DNA from 3 places in the Cryobacterium sp. CAN_C2 genome. Region 2 is predicted to be linked to each of the others. Evidence: predicted binding sites of a transcription regulator. Region 2 holds the regulator's gene; each other region holds the start of a gene.
What was found. The regulator LexA, encoded in region 2, represses DNA repair genes until DNA is damaged. The targets are predictions, from matches to a motif close to TCGAACANNTGTTCGA.
Positions count from the first base shown of each region.

Region 1: IWX77_RS12495 (Rv2578c family radical SAM protein) is a predicted target of LexA. The motif match lies at 959-974, and genes of this name have one in related genera.
Region 3: IWX77_RS03295 (HNH endonuclease signature motif containing protein) is a predicted target of LexA. The motif match lies at 1,697-1,712, and genes of this name have one in related genera.

Region 1 is NZ_JADOUX010000015.1:73,387-79,124, forward strand. It holds gene IWX77_RS12495 (Rv2578c family radical SAM protein) at 1-950, opposite strand, end outside; gene IWX77_RS12500 (DNA topoisomerase IB) at 1,239-2,396, shown strand; gene IWX77_RS12505 (hypothetical protein) at 2,483-2,881, shown strand; gene IWX77_RS12510 (hypothetical protein) at 2,898-3,176, shown strand; gene IWX77_RS12515 (hypothetical protein) at 3,243-3,605, opposite strand; gene IWX77_RS12520 (malate:quinone oxidoreductase) at 3,906-5,384, opposite strand.
Region 2 is NZ_JADOUX010000020.1:16,749-22,486, forward strand. It holds gene IWX77_RS14210 (methylenetetrahydrofolate reductase) at 1-802, shown strand, start outside; gene metE (5-methyltetrahydropteroyltriglutamate--homocysteine S-methyltransferase) at 879-3,239, shown strand; gene lexA (transcriptional repressor LexA) at 3,333-4,037, opposite strand; gene IWX77_RS14225 (LysM peptidoglycan-binding domain-containing protein) at 4,329-4,742, shown strand; gene IWX77_RS14230 (histidinol-phosphate transaminase) at 4,815-5,738, shown strand, end outside.
Region 3 is NZ_JADOUX010000003.1:35,808-41,545, forward strand. It holds gene IWX77_RS03295 (HNH endonuclease signature motif containing protein) at 1-1,611, opposite strand, end outside; gene IWX77_RS03300 (VOC family protein) at 1,978-2,406, shown strand; gene IWX77_RS03305 (ADP-dependent NAD(P)H-hydrate dehydratase) at 2,499-3,374, shown strand; gene IWX77_RS03310 (glycosyltransferase 87 family protein) at 3,421-4,710, shown strand; gene IWX77_RS03315 (thiamine-binding protein) at 4,720-5,022, shown strand; gene IWX77_RS03320 (MFS transporter) at 5,097-5,738, shown strand, end outside.

The DNA of each region.
Region 1 (5,738 bases), on a different contig from region 2:
CCGCGCTCGAGGCCGTGCGCGCGAATGAGCGGCTTGATGCGTGCGGCGAGCCAGGTGCGGTACTCCTTGGGCGCGTACTGGCCGCGGGCGTAGAGCTCCTGGTAGCGGCCGACGAGCTCGGGGTGCTCGCGGGCGAGCCACTGCAGGTACCAGTCCTTGACGGCGGGCTTGAGGTTGAGGCCGCTGTAGAGCACGCTCGTGGCGCCGGCCGCTTTGGCTTGCCGCAGGGCCTCATCGAGGTGGGCGCGGGTGTCAGTGAGGAACGGCAGAATCGGCATGAGGAAGACGCCGCAGTCGAGTCCGCGTTCGCGCACCGCGGTGACCGTGGCGAGGCGCGCCTTCGTGCTGGGAGTACCGGGCTCGACCGACTGCTGCAGATCGTCGTCATAGATTGCGATCGACATGGCCAGGTCGACAGGAACGTGCGCGCTCGCCTCGACGAGCAGGTCGAGGTCGCGGCGCAGCAGGGTGCCTTTGGTGAGAATGGAGAGGGGAGTGTTGCTGTCGGCGAGCGCCGCGATGATGCCGGGCATGAGCCGGTAGCGCCCCTCGACGCGCTGGTACGGGTCGGTGTTTGTGCCGAGGGCCACCGGGTGCCTCCCCCACGTAGGTTTCGCGAGCTCCTTTCTGAGCACCTCGGCCACGTTGACCTTCACGATGATCTCGCTGTCGAAATCTTTGCCGGCGTCGAGGTCGAGGTACTGGTGGGTGGGCCTTGCGAAGCAGTAGGTGCAAGCGTGCGAACAGCCACGATAGGGGTTGATCGTGTACCCGAACGGCAGCGCGCTCTGCCCGGGCACGTGGTTGAGGGCGGACTTGGCGAGGATCTCGTGAAAGGTGATTCCGGCGAACTCGGGCGTTTGCACGCTGCGCACGAGGTTGTTCAGGCGAGCGAGGCCGGGCAGCGCGCCGACCTGTTCGGCCTGTAGTTCCTGCCCACTCCACCGCATGATGCTAGTCGAACACAGGTTCTAGTGAATTGCAAGTGCTCTGCGAATCAGCCGGAGCAGGGCGGATGCAGTGGGCCGCGTCGTTCCCAGGTGGTCGTGTGCGCGCCTGGCGACACTCGTGGGGGAAGAAGGCACGTGATCTACCCTGCGCCCGCTTTCAAACACGGCCCGCGCAGGCCCGCGCCCGCTCGGTGCGGCGCGTACGACCCGCGGTACGGCATCAGCCTTCGCGCTGGGTGGAGCAAGTCGCAGTACTGTTTCCGGCATGCGAGCAGAGACGGCACGTGCATGACCCGGCTACGACGCAGCGACCCGACCCGGCCGGGATACACCCGGCGACGCTCGGGTACGGGGTTCAGCTACCGCGACCCCGCCGGGGACCGCGTCACCGAGAAAGAACTGCGCGAGCGGTTCGCAGCCCTGGCGATTCCGCCGGCGTGGACCGAGGTGTGGATCTCGTCGCACCCCAACGGGCACATCCAGGCGATCGGCATCGACGCGGCCGGGCGCCGCCAATACATCTACCATCCGGTCTGGCGGGAACAGAAGAACCGACTCAAGTTCGAACGTGCCCTGCAGCTGGCCGAATCGCTGCCGAGGGTGCGCGGCCAGGTCACGCGGGAACTGCGCGGAGACGGCCCGCCGCGCAGCCGAGCGCTCGCCGCGGCGTTTCGCATGCTCGACCTCGCCTCACTGCGCATCGGCAGCGAGCGCTACGCCGACACCTATGGCAGCCACGGGCTCTCGACCCTCCTCTGCTCGCACGTCGCGGTGCGCGGCGACGTGGTGCACCTGAATTTTCCGGCCAAGAGCGGGCAGCAATTTCAGGGCGTAATAACGGATGCGGACCTCGCGACCTATCTGCGCGCCCGGCTGCACGACCGCCCGGCCGCACCACTGCTCTCATGGGTGTTGGATGATGTGGAGGGCGCCGTCTCGGCCGCCGACATCAACGATTTCATCAAGGAACGCACCGGCGGCGAGTTCACCGCGAAAGACTTTCGCACCCTGCGGGGCACGGCCGCCGCCGCGCAGAGCCTGGCGCAGAGCCTGGCGCAGAGCCTGGCAGCCGGGACCCAGCCGGCGGCGTCCGCTGCGCTGTTTGCTGCACCGGCCTCGTCTGGTGCACGGGCGTCTGCGGCTGCGCCGGCCTCGTCTGGTGCACGGGCGTCTGCGGCTGCGCCGGCCTCGTCTGGTGCACGGGCGGCGTCCGCTGCCCGGCCGCCGCGTGCGGCGACGCGCAGCCGTCGCGCCGACGACCGCGCCATTGCCGAAGCGATGCGGCAGGCCGCTGATGTTCTCGGCAACACGCCGGCGATCGCGCGCACGAGTTACGTTGATCCGCGAATTGTCGACCTGTTTCGCGCGGGTGAAACCGTTGACCCCGCGGGCCGAGTCTCGGTCGAAACAGCGCTGCGCGCGCTCCTCCTCGGCGAGGGAGCGTAAATGTTACTGAATGTCATCCGTTCGGGGTATAACTTGTATGCCGCCCAGCCGGGGCGTTTGCTGTCGCCGTTTAGAAAGGTATGCCCGTGACCCACGACTCTGACCCCATTGAAGAGCCCCCACTCGACGCTCCTGATACCGGATCGACGCCCGTTGTACCCAGCTCACCCAGCAATCCCGACCAGCTCGTCGGACCGGACGGCCCCGACGGCCCGGCCGAGGAACACACCGGCTCGGCCGTTCCGGTCGCCAGCGCGAGCACCGGGCCCGATGGGCCCGCCCCCAGCCAGGAGGGATCGACACCCGGAGAAGCCGCCGTGGCGACCCCGGCAGACTCAGACAGCGACACCGAAGACGACCAAGACAACCTCGACAACGAGGCGAATCTCGACGATATCGATCCCGCCGACAACCCGTCGAACCCCGATCTGGTCGGCCACGACCGGGCCGAAGAAGACCCGCCCCGCACCGAACCCACCACATAACCCATAGGAGTCCCCCATGAAAGGCAAATTACTGTTCCTCGCCGGCATCGCGACGGGCTTCGTGCTCGGATCCAAGGCTGGCCGCCAGGCCTACGACCGCATCAGCGCGAAAGCTCACGGGCTGTGGGGCGACCCCGCCACGCAGAAGGTCATCTCGCAGGCCGAGTCCATCGCCCGCGACGCTGCATCCGTGGCACAGACCACGGTGAGCGATCTGCTGGACCGCACCGAGGCATCCATCAAGAAAGAGCGCAGAACCAACCCCACAACGGATGCCGAAAGCTACGAAATATAGGCGACCGCGCGGCGCCAACACCCCGGCTGATGCGCCCGGCGCGGGGTGTCGGCTGCGGAGTATCGGCTAGTTCGTGACGCGTGCGCCGGACTGGGCAACTGGCGTCGCATAGGGCGTGACGCGTGATACGGCCGGCTTGCTGGGCCGCGGTATCGAGCCAGGCCTTGTGCCCGATGTTGGCGCACCCCGAGCGAGAAAGCTCGCCTGTGCCCGGTCGAACGACGAGTAGAACCACCTCGTGGTGAGCACGCCAAGCTTGGTCACCTCATAGGCGTCTCCGCTTTGCTGGATGACTCCGAGCAGAGCGGCCGGGTCGCCGTCAAGAAACTGCTGATCTCGCACCAACCATTCCGTCGGTGTGAGCTGAAGGATACCGAGCTGCGATACGCGCAGATTCTCCGCATCCGAAACGCCATTGTTCGGGTTCACTTGCCGCCTCCGGGCCGCTTTGGGCCTTAAGTAAACATCCGCTAACTGCCGCATTCAAGGGGTTGACAGGACCCTCATACCGAACTTCGATGGCGCTCCGCGTCAATCGCCGCTGAGGACGGCGGGCGCCGCAACCTCCCCCGGCAGGCCAGCAACCGGCCCGACCGGGGGTTAGTTCAAAAAATCCATCGGACGGCCAGACCCGAGCCGCCAAATTCCAGGTTGGCCGAGGCCCTCTCCCGGCAAATTTCCTGAACTGGCCACGCACGACCTCCGGAAACCGGCGCCGAGCCTCGAGTACTAGTTGCTGAGGTGCAGAACCTCGGCGGTCGCAGCGAGCGAGGCAGCAGCAGCTGCCGGATCGTCGGACAACTTGGTGCCGTAACTCGGGATCATCTGGCGGATGCGCGGCTTCCAGCCCTCAATGCGGTCGGGGAAGCAGCGGGCCAGCAGGTCCACCATGATCGGCGCGGCCGTGGAAGCTCCCGGCGAGGCGCCGAGCAGGCCGGCGATCGAGCCGTCGGACGAGGTGATGACCTCGGTGCCGAACTGCAGCACTCCCCCGAGCTTGGCATCTTTCTTCATCACCTGTACACGCTGGCCGGCCGTGATGAGCTCCCAGTCGTCGGAGACCGCGGCGGGAATGAATTCGCGCAGGGCCTTGAACTTGGCGTTGCGCGACGCGAACACCTCGCCGATCAGGTATTTCATGAGGTCGAAGTTGTGGCGAGCGACGGCGAGCATCGGGCCGAGATTGTGCGCACGAATAGAGAATGGCAGGTCGAACCAGGTGCTGGTCTTCAGGAACTTCGGGCTGAAACCGGCGTACGGGCCGAACAGGAGCGACATTTCGCCATCGACCACGCGGGTGTCGAGGTGCGGCACCGACATGGGCGGGGCGCCCTTGGCCGCCTTACCGTACACCTTGGCCTGGTGCTGGGCGACGAGCTTCGGGTTGGTGGTGCGCAGAAACTGGCCACTGATCGGGAAGCCACCGAAGCCCTTGACTTCGGGGATTCCGCTCTGCTGCAGCAGCGCGAGGGCACCACCGCCGGCACCGACGAAGACGAAGCGGGCGTTGATGGCGCTGCGGGTCTGCCCGACGTGGCGCAGCAGCTTGAGGTTCCACGTGCCATCCGCTTTGTGTTTCAGACCGACGACCTGCTCGTTCATGTGCATCGTGACCCCCTGCGTTTCGAGGTTCTCGAACAGAAAGTGGGTGAGCGCGCCGAAGTCGATGTCGGTGCCGCTGACGATGCGCGTGGCGGCGATCTTCTGGCCGGCCGGGCGCTTGCGGGTGAGCAGCGGGGTCCAGGTGCCGATCTTCTCGACGTTGTCGCTGAACTCCATGCCAGCGAACAACGGCTCGGTGGCGAGCACGGCGTGACGCTTGCGCAGGTACTCCACGTTGGCTTTGCCGTGAACGAAGGTCATGTGCGGGGTGGAATTGATGAACTTGTTCGGCTCCGGCAGGGCGCCGATGGTGACGAGGTGCGCCCACAGCTGCCGGCTGATCTGGAACTGCTCATTGATGACGACGGCCTTGTCGGCGGTGACAGAACCGTCGGGCGCCTGCGGCATGTAGTTGAGCTCGCACAGTCCGGCATGGCCGGTGCCGGCGTTGTTCCACGGGTTCGAGCTCTCCTGAGCCAGTTCGCCGAGGCGCTCGTACACCTCGATACGCCAGTTGGGCTGCAGCTCCTTCAGGAGCGTGCCGAGGGTGGCACTCATGATGCCGCCACCAATGAGGACTACGTCAACGGTTCCCTGAGAATTCACACTATAGAGTGTATCGCTGCGAGCGGATTCGCCTGACCGCGGGAGGCCTTGCGCCTCTCGATGCGACTCACCACGATTGCCGTGACGTCGTCGGTCGCCACCAGGCTGGCCTTGCTCATGAGCTCTGCGACCGCGGCCTGCGGGGTTCCCCGCCGGGCGCTTCGAGCGGATGCCCAGCGTAGAAACGGATGTGAGGTTGACCGGCAACGAGCGCACGATCGGGAAAACTCGGGTCGTTGAGGGCATCCTGCACCGGATCCGGCGTGGCACTGCCAGCATCACTCTTTTATCGAAAAAACTCCCACACAGACCCAAAAGCCGTTACCCAAAAGTGAGAAGTTTCTCGGAATTCCG
Region 2 (5,738 bases):
CTCGCGCACCTCCTCCCTTGACGTTCTGCGCTACATCAAGGACCACACAGCAGTGGATGCGATGGCCCACCTCACCTGCGTCGACTCCTCGCACGCAGAGGCCAGCCGGCTCATTCGCGAATTTCTCGACGCCGGCATTCGCAGCTTTCTGGCCATTCGCGGCGACGCACCGAGGGGCGCGCTCGAGGGGGACACCACGTTTCTCGGCGACCTGCACAGCGCGGGAGAGCTGGTACAGCTCATCCACCGGGTGCAGACCGAACGGGTGCCGTACATCGAGACCGTGATTCCCGGTCTGCCCGGCGCCCGCGGGGTGAAGACCGAACGTAGCAAGGTGCGCATCGGAGTCGCGGCCTTTCCGAACGGACACCCCAACTCCCGGTCGGTCAGCCAGGATATTGACACACTGCTGGCCAAGCAGGCCGCCGGAGCGAACCTCGCGATCACCCAGCTGTTTTTCCACGCCGATGTCTACCTGAGCTTCATCCAACGGGCTCGCTCCGCCGGGGTGCTCTTTCCCATTCTTCCCGGCATCATGCCGGTGACCAGCCCGAACCGGTTGCGCCGCATCCTGCAGCTCTCCGGCGAAAAGCTGCCAGCCGAACTATCCATCCAGCTTGAGATCGAACCGAGCGAGCAAGGTCAGCGCCAGATCGGCATCGACTACGCCGTGCGCCTCGGCCAGGACGTTCTCGCGGGCGGTGCCCCCGGACTCCACCTCTACGCGTTCAACCAGCATGACACCGTGCTACACGTGCTTGAGGGGTGTGGGGCACTACCGGTGCCCGCTGCTATGCCCTAGGCCTGCGCGTAGGCCCACCCATCACGTTCGTTGCCTCTGACCGTTTAGCGACCAATGCTCCAGTGAAGGAATTCTCATGACCATTTCGCCCGCATTTCCCGCATCTCCCGCATCTCCCGCCTTCCCCACCGGCACCGTCCTCGGCTACCCGCGCATCGGACGACGGCGGGAGCTGAAAAAAGCCGTCGAAGCGTTCTGGGCGGGAACGATCGACGCCACCGCCCTCGAGAATGTGGCCGCCGGGCTGCGCCAGACCACCCGCGACCGGCTTCTTGATCTTGGACTCGGCCGTACCGACTCGTCGATCCCCGAGTCGTTCTCGTACTACGACCAGGTGCTTGACACCATCGTTGCCGTCGGCGCGATTCCCGCCCGGTTCGCCTCCCTCGTCGGCACGGACGGAAAAATCGACCTGGCCGGGTACTTCACCCTCGCTCGGGGCGAGGGCGAGAACCTGCCGCTCGAAATGACCAAGTGGTTCGACTCCAACTACCACTACCTCGTGCCCGAGATCGGCCCGGAGACCGTTTTCTCCCTGGCCAGCGACCGCATCGTGCGCGAATTTATCGAGGCCAAGGCGGCCGGGTTTCTCACCCGCCCAGTGCTCGTCGGACCGGTCACCTTTCTCCTGCTCAGTAAGGCCAGCGACGAGGCCCCGGCCGCTTTCTCCCCGCTGTCGCGCCTCGACGATCTCCTTCCCGTCTACGCGGCGCTCCTGGGCCGGCTAGCGGATGCCGGCGTCGAGTGGGTGCAGCTCGACGAGCCGGGCCTGGTCAGCGAAACCATCGACGTGCCGCGGGCAAAGACGCTGGCGGCCGTCGCATCCGTTTATGGGGTGCTCGGCCGGCTGACCGGGCGACCCGCCCTGTTCGTCGCGGCACCCTACGGCAGCCTCGATGACGCCCTGCCGGTGCTCGCCGCCACTGCCGTTGAAGCGATCGGCGTTGACCTGGTGCGGGGAACCCTGCCGCAGGCGGTGCCCGGGCTGTCTGGAAAAACCATCGTTGCCGGGGTGATCGACGGGCACAACATCTGGCGCGGCGACCTGGCCGGCGCCTTCGAAACCGCAGAGAGCGTGCGCGGGCTATCCGACTCCGTCTCTGTCTCAACCTCGACCTCGCTGTTGCACGTGCCGCATGACGTGCGGGATGAAGCGTCGTTGCCGGGCTCGCTGACCAGCTGGCTGGCCTTCGCAGACCAAAAAGTCGGCCAGGTCTCCACCCTCGCGCTCGGCCTCACCGCCGGACGGGCCGCCATCGCGGTGCCCCTCGCCGAAGCCGCTGAGGCACTGGTGGCAAGGCGGAGCGCTCCCGGCGTGCGCGACGGGTCCGTGCGCACCCGTGTCGCCGCACTGACCGACGCCGACTTCACCCGTGGCGACTACGCCGTACGCCTGAGCGCCCAGGATGCGGCGCTGCAGCTGCCGCCGCTGCCGACGACCACGATTGGATCGTTCCCGCAGACCGCCGATATTCGCCGGGCGCGTGCCCAGTTTCTCAAGGGAACTCTTGCGGCGGATGACTACCGCGACCTGATGCGCGAGGAGATTGGGCGGGTCGTCGCGCTGCAGGAAGAGATCGGACTCGACGTGCTCGTGCACGGCGAACCCGAACGCAACGACATGGTGCAATACTTCGCTGAGAACCTCGACGGGTTTGCCGTGACCGAGAACGGCTGGGTGCAGTCCTACGGCAGCCGCTGCACCCGGCCGTCTATTCTGTGGGGCGACGTGTCGCGCCCGGCACCGATCACGGTGGACTGGTCGGTGTACACGCAGAGCCTCACCGCAAAGCCGGTCAAGGGCATGCTCACGGGGCCGGTGACGATTCTGGCCTGGTCGTTCGTGCGCGATGACCAGCCGCTCGGCGAGACCGCCCGCCAGGTAGCCCTGTCCCTGCGCGATGAAATCGGCGACCTCGAGGCCGCGGGAATTAAGATCGTTCAGGTCGACGAACCGGCCCTGCGGGAATTGCTGCCGCTGAAGACGAAGGACCACGTCGACTACCTCGACTGGTCGGTCGGCTCCTTTCGGCTGGCCACGGCCGGGGTGGCGGATGCAACCCAGATTCATACGCACCTGTGTTACTCGGAGTTCGGCGTCGTTATCGAGGCCATCCGCAACCTCGACGCCGACGTGACGAGCATTGAAGCGGCCCGGTCGCGCATGGAGGTGGTGCAGGAGATCGAGGCCGGAGGGTTCGACCATGGTATCGGAGCCGGCATCTATGACATTCATTCGCCGCGAGTACCGAGCGTTGACGAGCTGACCACCCTGCTCGAAACCGCCCTGAAATCGATTCCCGAACGCCAGGTCTGGGTGAACCCGGACTGCGGGCTGAAGACGCGCGGCTACGACGAGACCGTGCAGTCTCTGCACAACATGCTCGCCGCGACCCGGGTGGTGCGCGAACGCCGCGGCGCAGCGGTTCGCACCTAAGCGGAGGTCGAGCCTGTCGAGACCACATCGTGTGATGGTCTCGACAGGCTCAACCCACGGGTATCGCCTCGACCCACGGTGCCGCTTGGGCGTTTAGACCGAGCGCAGCACCGCGACGACCTTGCCGAGGATGTCGGCAAAGTCACCGACGATCGGTTCGAAGTTACTGTTGCGCGGCAGCAGCCAGGTGTGACCGTCGCGCTTGCGCAATACCTTCACGGTGGCCTCGTTGTCGAGCATGGCCGCGACGATCTCGCCGTTCTCCGCGGTCTTCTGCTGGCGAACGACGACCCAGTCGCCGTCGCAGATCGCGGCATCGATCATCGACTCACCGACGACCTTGAGCATGAACAGCTCGCCCTGGCCCACGAGCTGCCGGGGGAGCGGGAAAATCTCGTCGATCTGCTGGTCGGCCGTGATCGGGATGCCGGCGGCTATGCGACCGACGAGCGGAACCATCGCGGCGTCGCCGACCTGCACGCCCGGGTGAAAGCTGTCCTGGTCGCCGGTGCCGACGTCTTCGGGGGCACGCTGAATCTCAATGAGTACTTCGAGCGCCCGGGGGCGATTCGGGTCGCGGCGCAAATATCCGCTGAGTTCAAGCTGGTTGAGCTGGTGGGTCACGCTCGACAGCGAGGCGAGACCGACGGCGTCACCGATCTCTCGCATGCTCGGCGGGTAGCCGCGCGAGCTCACCGAACGTTGAATCACGTCGAGAATAGCGAGCTGGCGTTGGCTCAAACTCTTGCGGCGCCGAGTGCCGCCCTTGTCTCGGGTACCGCTGGTGTCCTGTGTCACGATGTGCCCTCCTGGAGTCGGTCTCTTGTGTCCTGAAACTGTGTTTCACGGGAATGTCGGTGGTGTCTGGTTGAGTGTGAATCAAGCAATTGACCTATCGAAAGTTTATCCAGTTCTCCGCCCTGAAACAAACACTTATTCGAGTGTGTTGCGCAGAAAGCCGGGCCGAGACCAGAAAAAGCTTGCATGTTTGATTGTTCGAAGTTATATTCGGAACATAGTTTCGTATTTGGTCTTCCCGGCCGAGGGCCGAATACGAGACTTGCAGCCCGCCGACCTTGGAGGTTTGACATGACCACAGCATGTGCACCCGCAGTACCTTTCGCCCCCGTCACCCGTCTTCGCCTCACCCGCCGCGGTCGAGTGGTTCTCACGACCCTCGCGGCCGTGCCGCTCGTGATCGGTTCCGTCGCCTTTGCCCTCAACGGGGGTGCGGCCGGCGCGTCGGATTCCGCCGCGGGCATCGACCTCATGTCGTACACGACCGAATCCGGCGTTGTCGCGACGTTGGCCTACTCGCCCACCGACGTCGGTTCCGCTCAGTTCATCACGGTCGAACCAGGCCAGACTCTCTGGGACCTCGCCGAGGAGATCTCGCCGTCCACCGACCCGCGCGATGTTGTCGCCGACATTAAACGCTTGAACACTCTGACCGTCGAAACGCTGCAGCCCGGCCAGCGCCTGGAAATCCCCGCAAACTCCTAGCGCGCCAACTTGGGCGAGGCGAGCGGGCCGCACCACCGGGCCGAAGCGCACGGTAGGAGCACAGGTCGTAGCATGGAGAGTGTGACCAGTCTCGAAGATCTTCCGCTCCGCGCCAACCTGCAAGGCCTGACACCGTACGGTGCGCCGCAATTGCACGTTCCGGTGGCACTGAACGTCAACGAGAACACGCACCCGATTCCCGAGGGGGTCGCCCGCGACATCCTTGCCGGCCTGGCTGAGGCCATCCGTTCCGTTAATCGGTATCCCGACCGCGAATTCACCACCCTGCGCGAGTCCTTGGCGACATACCTCGGCGAGGGACTGACCGCCGCCAACATCTGGGCCGCCAACGGTTCCAACGAAGTACTCCAGCAGGTGCTCCAGGCTTTCGGCGGACCGGGACGCAGCCTGCTCGGCTTCGCCCCGACCTACTCGATGTACTCGATCCTCGCCTCGGGCACCGACACCAGGTGGATTCCCGGCACCCGCGACGCCGACTACGAACTCTTCTCGGCCACCGCCGTGAGCGAGATCGCCCGCACCAACCCCGACATCGTCTTTCTCTGCTCCCCGAACAACCCCACTGGCACGCCGCTCTCGCTTGACACCATCGCCGCCGCCTACGACGCGACCGACGGCATCGTCGTGGTTGACGAGGCCTATGCCGAGTTCGCTCCGCGTGGTACGCCGAGCGCGGTCACCCTGCTGCCCGGCCGGGAACGCCTCCTCGTCTCGCGCACGATGAGCAAGGCCTTCGCCTTCGCCGGTGCCCGGGTGGGCTACCTGGCCGCCGATCCGGCGGTCACGGATGCCCTACGCCTGGTTCGCCTGCCCTACCACCTCTCCGCCTTGACCCAGGCCGCCGCGAACGCGGCCCTGGCGCACAGCGCCGAGATGCTCGCGATGGTCGACGACATTCGGGCGCAGCGCGACCGGCTCGTAGTGGAGCTGGCACGCCTGGGCTATGCCCCGCACCGCAGTTGGAGCAACTTCGTC
Region 3 (5,738 bases), on a different contig from region 2:
GTCGAGCTGGTCTCGTTGGTCGGGCGTGTTTCGTTGGTCGAGTGTGTCAAGACCGCCATCGCGTGCCTCGCTCTTGTTGTCGGTGCCGGCTCCGGTGAGATGAACCGCCGTTGGGTCGAGTCGGAGGTCCTCGGTCATGAGGGGGTTTTTGCTGGGGAGTGCGATGAGCGTCTGCTCGGGGTCGATTTCGGCTGGGGGTTGCAGCCAGTACTGGCTGGCTTTGTGGAGTACTTTCCAGCCCCGGTTGTGAAGGAGCAGGTGGTGTGGGGCGCAGAGCAGGATGGCGTGGTCGATGTTGGTGAGGCCGTGGTCGGTGAGCCAGTTTTCGATGTGGTGGGTTTCGGTCCAGGAGGGTGGTTGGTCGCAGCTGGGCCAGCGGCATCCGCCGTCGCGTACCGCGAGGGCGTGGCGTTGGGCGGTGGTGAAGAGGCGTTGGTCGCGGCCGATGTTGAGGGGTTGCCCGGTGTGGTCGAAGAGAATTCCGAGGTAGCCGGAGCCGCACAGGTGCCGGTCGATCGTCTCACCGGACACCGGGGCAGGGTTGCCCTCCAGGTATCCAAACGCTGACTTGCCACTGCTGCTGCCGCCGCTGGGGATAGTGGGGCGGTTGTGTTCGGTGACGATGACGCGTACGGAGGGGCGGCGGCCGCCGAAAAGGGTGTTGGGGTCGGCGTCGGCGCCGAGTGTGAGCAGTTGGGTGAAGGAATCGGCGGCGATCTGGTCGAGGGTGCGCGGGTCGTCTTTCACGCTCTGCGCCCACGCTGCCCGCTCTGGGTCAACGAACCTGACGCCGCCGCGGCGCGGGCTGGTCAGTGCGTCGTAGGCCGCCAACCACAGTTCGCCCTGCTCCGGTGGTAGCAGGGCGTGGAGGGTGACCATGCCGTCAGCGCGTCGCCACAGCGACCAGCTCGTGTCGTCGCGCGCTTGTTTTTCCCGCGCGAGAACGCCGGCTGCGTCGAGGTCGTCGCGCAGCCGCCGGGCGCGTTTGTAGGCCTGTTCGGTGTTCATCCCCGGAGCCGTGGCCAGCAGCACGCGTAGGGCCGCGGCGAGTTTCTCGGCGGTGATGGCTTGGTCCAGGGTGCCCAGGCCCCGCAGTAGGGCGTCGGCGACGCCGGGCGAGACACGGCCGTCAGCGACGGCGTGCACGATCGGCGCCTGCCACGGCACCGGCAGCACGACCGGCAGCACGACCGGCAGCGGCGCGACCGGCGGTGCCGGGGATAACGGCGCCGCGTCACGCGCGGCGTCGGCCGCCAGCCGTTCGGCCGCCAGCCGTTCGGCGGTCTCGGTGTCGCTCATCAGCACCCCGACCGCGAGTAGCCGGCCGGCGTCGATGCGGCTCAGGCCTGTGGCGTGCTGCACCATCAACGTCGGATTACCAAACCCCTGCCGCGCCGCCAGACCGGACTGGCCCCACTGCGGCCGGGACCGCTCGGCAATCGTGCCCGCCAGCAACGCCGCCGCCGTATTACTCAGCCGCAACAGATCAGCGATCGGACCCCGAGCGGCAAGCACCTGCGCATCCGACAGACGGCTGAACTCGGCGCTCGAACCCCCCAGCGCCGCCACGGCGGCGGCGGCCTGTGTTAGTTCCAGTGCCACGTTGTTCATGATTCAACCCAACATCCACCCACCGACATTCCCGAGGAAAAATCAGGAATATCGACCCGAAAAGCCGAAAGTCGCGAAAGAAAACTCAAAGAAATGTTTCAAGGATCAATTCGCCACGACGGACAGGCCAGATTACGGGACAGCCTCGCCGACCTGGAACGTCGCAGCCTGGCGGTCATGGAGGAATAACCGGGTTGGCCCCAGGTCGATCCCCCAGATAGCGCGGAAACGCTTCGCCGACACAGCCCGAGACTGACCCGCGCTGGGCCGGTGACTTGCGGATACCCCTCGCACCTCGCCAAGGCGGCGGGACGGGGGTAAAATACTTCCTGAAAAATGCACAGTGGGTGCAGAAAGGGAAAGCTCATGTTCAGCCAATTAGAAACCTACTCGGTACTTCCCGCACGTGATCTGGCACGTGCCCGGCGCTTCTACAAGGACGTGCTCGGTATGGAACCCGATGAAGAGCGGGTGGAGGGGTTGCTTTATCGCACCCCGAAAGGCGCCGCGATTATGGTCTACGAAACCGACAATGCCGGCACCGCGGCCAACACCGCGATCGCATTCGTCACAGACGATATCGACGCTGAGGTCGCCGCCCTGCGCGGTCGTGGCGTCACGTTCCAGGAATACGATTTTCCGGGATTGAAAACTGAAGACGGCATCGCGACGATGAATGAGGAACGTGCGGCGTGGTTCAAAGACACCGAGGGCAACATCATCTGCGTGTCGCAGACCCCGGCGTCCGATCGCCGCCCCATGCGGGAGCGCGAAGAATCGCAGTCGGCACACTGAACCGGCCCCAGCTGGCCGCCGCTGTCGACGGCCAGCGCCGGGGCATCCGCTTGAGGTGGCCGGGGCCAGCCAAAACGACCTATCGTGGAGGCATGGTGAAACCGTGTGGCTGGCTCGAATGGGAGGCTGAACAGGCCCGCGACTGGATCTCCCGGCCGGAGGCCGGTGACGACAAATACTCGCGCGGAGTGCTCGGAGTGCGCACCGGCTCCAGGGACTACCCGGGTGCCGCCGTGCTCGGTGTCGACGCGGCCGTGCGAACCGGCCTCGGCATGGTTCGCTACCTCGGTCCGCGCCGCGCCGCCACCCTCGTGCTGCAGCGCCGTCCCGAGATCGTGACCGTGCCCGGCCGCGTGCAAGCGTGGCTGCTCGGCTCCGGCATCAACTCGACCACGAGATCGGATGCCGTCACCACCGCCCTCAGGGCGGCGCTCGCCGAGGGCCTGCCCACCGTCCTCGACGCGGGCGCCCTCGACCTGATGTCGCGCGCGATCGGGCCGACCGTGATCACCCCGCACGCTGGCGAACTGGCCGTGATGCTCGCGAATGAGGCCAAGCCGGGCTCCGCCTCGCAGATCGCCGCGAACCCGGGCGAGTGGGCCATTCGTGCCGCGCGTCTGTTCGACGTGACGGTGCTGCTCAAGGGGGCCGTCACCCACGTGGCATCGCCGTCGGGCGCTCGGCTGACCGTGTCGACCGGGCCGGCCTGGCTGGCCACGGCCGGGTCGGGCGACGTGCTCGGCGGAATTCTCGGGGCGCTCCTGGCCACCCATTCCGACCAGCTCGAAGCGGATGCCGCCTCCCTCGCCCCGCTCGTAGCCACCGCCGCGCTCCTGCATGCCGAAGCCGCGAACCTGGCTTCCGCCGGTGGTCCGATCGCGGCCCTCGACGTGGCCGATGCCGTGCCGCGGGCCGTCGCTGCGTTCCTGGGCCACGGGATCGATCCGGGACCACGCCCGACCCGTTAGAGCGGGACGCGATGCGGCGAAGCGGTTGCCTGTGCGAAAGTAAAGCGTGCGAATTCACGACGAGACCCGCAGCGACACCATACCGCGGCCCACGCGGCCGGTTCTGCGGCATCCGCGCGCCGCGCTGTGGTCGGCTTTCGCGCTCGTGCACCTGCTGCTGATCGTTTTGGCCCTGTTCGGGCCCGGGCATCCGCTCGGCGATGTCAGGGTCGTTTACCGCGGCTGGGCGGAGAACGCGGTGGCTGGCAGCCTCGTCGGAATCACCGAGAACTTCGTGTACCCGGTGCTCGCCCTGGTGCCGATCGTCAGCGCGTTCGTCCTCGGAGGTGCGGCCTACCTCGGAACCTGGTTTGTACTGGTGACCGGGTTGAACGCCGGGGCATTTTTCGTGCTTGTGCGCTCACACCAACGAGCGGCCTGGTGGTGGCTGGTCTTTCTAGCCCTGCTCGGTCCGATCGCGCTCCTCCGCATCGACTCGGTCACGGTGCCGCTCTGCATCGTCGCCCTGCTCTGGCTGCGCCGCCGCCCACTGTGGGGCACGATGCTGCTCACACTTGCGACCTGGATCAAGATCTGGCCGGTCGCGGCGCTCGCCGCCCTGTTCGTGGCGTCGCGACTGCGCTGGCGGATGCTCGGGGTCGCCGCTGCGGTCACCGCGGCGGTCGTCGCTGTGGCCGCGACGCTCAGCCTGAGCCGAGGAAGCGGCATTCACGTGCTGAGTTTCGTGGCCGAGCAGGCGGGCCGGGGGATCCAGATCGAATCGCCCGTCGCCGGGCCGTGGCTCTGGCAGGCCGTGCTCGGAGTGAACGGCAGTTTCATCTACTACGACCGCCAGCTTCTCACATTTCAGGTCGCCGGCACGGGCACCACGATCATGAGCGCCGTGATGACTCCGCTGCTGGCGCTCGCCGCCGCCGCCGTGCTGCTGCTCGGCCTGCGGGCCCAGCGCCGGGGTGCGGGCTGGCTGGCGGTTCTGCCGCCGTTGACGCTCGCGTTGACGGTGACCCTGATCGCGTTCAACAAGGTTGGTTCGCCGCAGTTCATCAGCTGGCTGGCCGCTCCGATCATTCTGGGGATCGTGGTGAACGGCCGGCCCTGGCGCACACCGGCGTTGCTCGGGCTTGCGCTGGCCGCCCTCACCCAGGTCGTCTACCCCTACCTGTATTACTGGGTGCTCGTGGCCAATCCGTTCTTGGTGCTCGTGCTGAGCCTGCGTAACCTGCTCGAGTTCGTGCTGCTCGGCTGGGCGCTCCGAGCCCTGTATCGACTCAGGCCACCGCGGGGCGAACCCGCATCCGTTGGCCCACACCTTACCGCCACCGACCACAACATTTAGGGAGACACCATGCTCGTAGCTTTTTCTGTCGCACCGTCCGGTGCCGCCGACTCGCAGGGATCCGTGCACGATGCGGTCGCCGCCGCCGTGCGCATCGTGCGCGAATCCGGCCTGCCCAACCACACCGATTCCATGTTCACCACCATCGAGGGCGACTGGGACGAGGTCTTTGCCGTCATCAAGGCGGCGACCGAGGCGGTGAGCGCATTCGGACCGCGCGTTTCCCTCGTGCTCAAGGCCGACATCCGTCCCGGGCACACCGGCGAGCTGACCGGCAAGCTGGAGCGTCTGGAGACCGCCCTCGACGCCTGAGATCGCGGAGTGATCTGCAGGTTCGCCGGGGGCCAGACCCCACACGCGAGCAGGCCGAGGCTTAGGCTTATCGCATGCCCCTCACTCCTGACGGGTCGACGCAGCTGTCGTCGACCCGAATTCGTCTTGCCCTCCTCGCCCTCGCCCTCGGCGGCTTCGGCATCGGCGCAACTGAATTCGTCGCCATGGGTCTGCTGCCGAACCTCGCCGCCGACCTGCTGCCGGGCCTCTACGCCAGCGCACCGGATGCCGCCAACGCGCAGGCCGGCTGGCTCATCTCGGCCTACGCCCTCGGCGTTGTCGTCGGAGCGCCGACGATTGCCGCGGCCGCTGCCCGCTGGCCGCGCAAACAATTGCTGCTCGGTCTGCTGACCGCGTTCACCCTCGGCACCATCGCCTCGGCACTGCTGCCCACCTTCGAGACCGTGCTCGCCGCCCGGTTCGTGGCCGGGCTGCCGCACGGCGCCTACTTCGGCATTGCTTCGCTCGTCGCGGCCCACCTGATGGGTCCCGGCAAGCGTGCCCGCGGCATAGCGATCGTGTTGAGCGGCCTGACGATCTCCAACGTCATCGGGGTGCCGACGATCACCTGGATCGGTCAGACCAGCGGATGGCGCGCGGCCTACCTCGTCGTCGCCGCAATTTTCGCGCTCACCCTCGTGGCCGTCGCCGTGTTCGTGCCCTTCCAGGCCGGCAACCCGAAGGCCACGATGCGC